2 regions of the Roseateles sp. P5_E1 genome follow, and region 1 is predicted to be linked to the other one. Evidence: predicted binding sites of a transcription regulator. Region 1 holds the regulator's gene; the other holds the start of a gene.
What was found. The regulator NrdR, encoded in region 1, represses ribonucleotide reductase genes. The targets are predictions, from matches to a motif close to CACNANATNTNGTG.
Positions count from the first base shown of each region.

Region 2: ACXJKJ_RS02850 (ribonucleoside-diphosphate reductase subunit alpha) is a predicted target of NrdR. The motif match lies at 1,342-1,355, and genes of this name have one in related genera.

Region 1 is NZ_JBFUMN010000049.1:1,135-3,528, reverse strand. It holds gene glyA (serine hydroxymethyltransferase) at 1-922, shown strand, start outside; gene nrdR (transcriptional regulator NrdR) at 934-1,377, shown strand; gene ACXJKJ_RS24255 (GspH/FimT family pseudopilin) at 1,535-2,086, shown strand; gene ACXJKJ_RS24250 (type IV pilin protein) at 2,201-2,394, shown strand, end outside.
Region 2 is NZ_JBFUMN010000002.1:29,808-32,201, forward strand. It holds gene ACXJKJ_RS02850 (ribonucleoside-diphosphate reductase subunit alpha) at 1-1,109, opposite strand, end outside; gene ACXJKJ_RS02855 (sigma-54-dependent transcriptional regulator) at 1,592-2,394, opposite strand, start outside.

The sequences.
Region 1 (2,394 bases):
GCAGCCTGGCGACACCATCATGGGCATGAGCCTGGCCGAAGGCGGCCACCTGACCCACGGCATGGCGCTGAACATGAGCGGCAAGTGGTTCAACGTCATCAGCTACGGCCTGGACGCCAATGAAGCGATCGACTACGACGCCATGGAAGCCCTGGCCCGCGAGAAGAAGCCCAAGCTCATCATTGCCGGCGCGTCGGCCTACTCGCTGCGCATCGACTTCGAGCGCTTCGGCAAGATCGCCAAGGAGATCGGCGCCTACTTCATGGTCGACATGGCGCACTACGCCGGCCTGATCGCCGCGGGCGTCTACCCGAACCCCCTGCCCCACGCCGACGTCGTCACGTCCACCACGCACAAGAGCCTGCGCGGCCCGCGCGGCGGCATCATCCTGACGAACGACGAGGCGATCGCCAAGAAGATCAACTCGGCCATCTTCCCCGGCATCCAGGGCGGCCCGCTGATGCACGTCATCGCCGGCAAGGCCGTGGCCTTCAAGGAAGCCCTGACGCCCGAGTTCAAGGTCTACCAGGAGCAGGTCGTCAAGAACGCCAAGGTGCTGGCCGACACGCTGATCGAGCGCGGCCTGCGCATCGTCTCCGGCGGCACGGAGAGCCACGTCATGCTGGTGGACCTGCGTCCCAAGAACCTGACGGGCAAGGAAGCCGAGGCCATCCTGGGTGCCGCCCACATGACCTGCAACAAGAACGGCATCCCCAACGACCCGCAAAAGCCCATGGTCACCAGCGGCATTCGCCTGGGCACGCCGGCCATGACGACGCGCGGCTTCAAGGAGGAGCAGGTGCGCCAGACGGCCCACCTGATCGCCGATGTGCTGGACAAGCCGCATGACGAGGCCAACCTGGCCGCCGTGCGCGAGAAGGTTGCGGCGCTGACGGCCGCCTTCCCGGTCTACCGCGGCTAAGTCGAGCCTCAATGCGCTGCCCGTTCTGCTCTCACACCGAAACCCAGGTCGCCGAGACCCGAGAGTCGGATGAGGGTGACGTCGTCCGGCGCCGGCGCCGCTGCCTGTCCTGCGACAAGCGCTTCACGACCTATGAGCGGGCTGACATTGCCATGCCCTCGGTCGTCAAGAAGGACGGGCGGCGCGCCGATTTCGACGCGTCCAAGCTGCGTGCCTCCATGCAGCTGGCCCTGCGCAAGCGGCCGGTCAGCGTCGAGCAGATCGATGCGGCCATCAACCGCATCGAGGAGAAGCTGCTCGCCAGCGGCGCCCGCGAGCTCGCGTCCACGCGACTGGGCGAGTTGGTCATGCGCGAGCTCAAGCGCATCGACAAGGTCGCCTACGTGCGKTTTGCMTCGGTGTACCGCAGCTTCGAYGACGTCGACGAGTTCCGGCAGCTGATCCGCGAGATCTGATACCGGGTTGACCCTATCCCCCGGCGGGGGGAAATGAGGGGGAGACGAGGGGGACGGGGCACCCGCCACCCCTCTTCGTTCCGCCTTTGGGGGGAAAGACGCGGTGAGCCCCGCTTCCTAGAGTTCGTTCCATCAACAACGAACCCAGGGAAGCACCATGAACCGCACCGCCAACACCCGTCGCAGCAACCGTGGTTTCACGCTGGTGGAACTCTGCGCCAGCGTCGGCATCTGCGCCGCCCTGCTCGGCCAGGCCGTGCCGGCCATGGGCACGATGCGCCAGCAGCAGCAACTGCGCGTCAGCGCGGACACCCTGGCCAGCGACCTGCGCCTGGCGCGCAGCGAAGCGGCCCGCCTGGGCGACTCGGTCTTCTTCCGCATCAGCGGCAAGGGCGCCAACGCCTGCTACGTGATGTACATCGGCGCCAAGGACGACTGCGATTGTGCTGGCGGCAAGGCCGCCTGCAAGAAGCCGAGCAGCCAGGTCATCAAGGCCGAGTGGCTGCCGACGACCCAGCCCGTGCGCCTCAGCAGCAACGCCGAGACGCTGCAATTCCAGTACCTCCAAGGCCTGGTCACCCAGGCCGGCAGCATTGATCTCAGCCTGAGCGGCGGCCAATCCATCCGCCAGGTCGTGGCCCTCACCGGCCGCGTGCGCAGTTGCTACGTGGGCACGAACAAAGTCAGCGGCATGCCCAAGTGCGCCTGAGGGCCGTTTCATTCGCCCCTTCATTCATGGTGGATGCCGACCAGCGGCGCAACTCGGCGGATGAGCGGCCAAGACGTTACCGATCGTTGTGACGTACTGCCAAAAAATCGGACCATGTGCACCTGTTCCCGTTCGCGACGCCGTGGCTTCACCTTGATCGAGCTGATGGTCGCGCTGGCCATTGCCGGCATCCTCGCCGCGGTTGCCTACCCCGCCTACACCTCGCACATGCAGCGAGCCCGCCGCGCAGACGCCATCTCCGCGCTGACCGCCGTCATGCAGGCGCAGGAGCGTTTCCGCAGCAATTC
Region 2 (2,394 bases), on a different contig from region 1:
GAGCGGCGCGTGCCGGCGTTGAACAGCGTCGGCGTGCTGGACATGAAGTCGAAGCTCGACAGCACTTCATAGAACTCGATGGCGCGGGCTTCGCGGTCGATCTCGCCCAGGGCCAGGCCCATGGCCACGCGCATGAAGAAGGCCTGAGGCAGCTCGATGCGCTGCTCTTCGATGTGCAGGAAGTAGCGGTCGTACAGGGTCTGCAGGCCGAGGTAGTCGAACTGCAGGTCGCGCTCGGGCTTGAGCGCCGCACCCAGCTTGACCAGGTCGTACTGCTGCAGCTTCTCGTCCAGCAGTTCGGCCTTCACGCCCTTCTTGATATAGCCGGGGAAGTACTCGGCGTAGCGCTGGGTCATCTCACCCTGCAGCACCTCGCCACCGAGGATCTCGCGGCGGATCGTGTGCAGCAGCAGGCGCGCGGTGGCGCGGCTGTAGCCCGGGTCCTTCTCGATCAGCGTGCGCGCGGCCAGGATGGCGGCCTTGTAGACCTCGTCGATGGCGACGCCGTCGTACAGATTGCGCTGGGTCTCGGCCAGCACCGGATCTGGCTTGACGTCGGCGCCGAGGTTCTCGCAGGCCGACGCGATCAGCGACTTCAGCGCACCCAGGTCCAGCGGGCGGCGCTCGCCGCGGTCCACCACCATCACCACCGGCTCGGCGGCGCGCGTGGCCTCGCCCTGCGCGGCGCGCTCCTGCGTGCGGCGCTCGCGATACAGCACGTAGGCGCGGGCGACTTCATGGTTGCTGCTGCGCATCAGGCCCAGCTCGACCTGGTCCTGCACATCTTCAATATGGAAGGTACCGCCACTCGGACGCGAGCGCAGCAGGGCGCGCACGACGTTCTGGGTCAGCTGCTCCACCGTCTCACGCACGCTGGCCGAGGCTGCGCCGCTGGTGCCATGCACGGCCAGGAAAGCCTTCATCAGCGCAACGGCGATCTTGCTCGGCTCGAACGAGACCACGGCGCCATTGCGGCGAATGATCTGGTAGGCCTGATAGCCGGACAACGCAGGGGCGCTGGGGGCGGTGGCGTCGGATCCAAACGCGACCGGGGACTGCGACGACAGCGAGGCGGAGGTGGCCTGGCCCGTGGCGGCTTCATGCAGCATGAGGGGATCCTTTATCGAGAAATGACGGGCAAATGCGCGGCATCAACCCGAAGGTCGGGCCAGCGCATCGTGCGGTGCTTCAGTGGGGTATTTCGTCCCTGCCGCTCCATTGCCAGGCCGGCGTTTCGGCTTGGTCCCCGGGCGCTTTGCTGCCGTGGCCAAGCCACTGCAAACAGCGAATCCGAGGGGATGGTCATGGGGTCGACTGGCTCAGCAGGATATCACGAAGGAACACTATATCTATGGCCCCCGCCGTCCTCAAGCACTACCGCTAGTGTCAAACCCTGGCCGCGATTTCTCTGGACAAATGCCCCGCGCGCGCCTTTGGCCGATCAGATCGGGGCTTGCAACCGGCAACCCGCATCAACACTGGGCTGGCGGGCCGAAGCGGGCCGCAAGGCCGCGCCAGCGCTGCGTCCGAGCAAGCGCTCTATAGCCTCGCCGCAGATTCAAGCAGGGCAAATCCCGAGAAGGTTTTTCTTTCAGCTGTCACCAGCCGAGATCGCAAGCCGCGCCATGCGGTAGCGGATCTGGCGCAGCGACAGCCCGAGGCTGGCTGCCGCGGCCGTGCGGTTGAAGCGGTGCAGCTCCAGCGCTCGCAGCAGAATGGCGCGCTCGACCTCGTCGAGATAGCGCGCCAGGTCCGACGGCAATTCCTCGGGCAGGGACACGCCCTCGGCCACTGGTGCCGCCCCAAGGGGGGTGTCCAGCGCGGCGAACTGCGACTCGCTGCGGTCCTCGTCCAGCAGCGTGTCGGGCAGGCCAAGATCGTCGGCGTCGATCCACTCACCGCCCGCCAGCGCCAGCGCGCGGTGCAGCAGGTTCTCGAGCTCGCGCACATTGCCGGGAAAGGCATAGCGCGACAGCGTCTGCAGCGCACCCACCGTCAGTCGTGGCGCTGGTGACACGCCAGCGTCCTGGGCGATGCGGGTCAGCACCCGGGTGCTGATCAGGCCCAGGTCCTCCAGGCGCTCGCGCAGCGGCGGCACGCGGATCTGGATGACGTTGAGGCGGTAGAACAAGTCCTGGCGGAAGCGCCCCGCCGCCACCTCGGCGGACAGATCCTTGTGCGTCGCGCTGAGGATGCGCACATTGATCGGCGTCTCGGCGGTGGCGCCGACCGGCCGCACCGAACGCTCCTGGATGACGCGCAGCAGCTTGCTTTGCATCGCCAGGGGCAGGTCGCCGATCTCATCGAGGAAGAGCGTGCCGCCATCCGCCGCCTGGAAGAAGCCCTCGCGGTCCTCGTTGGCACCGGTGAACGCGCCCTTGCGGTAGCCGAAGA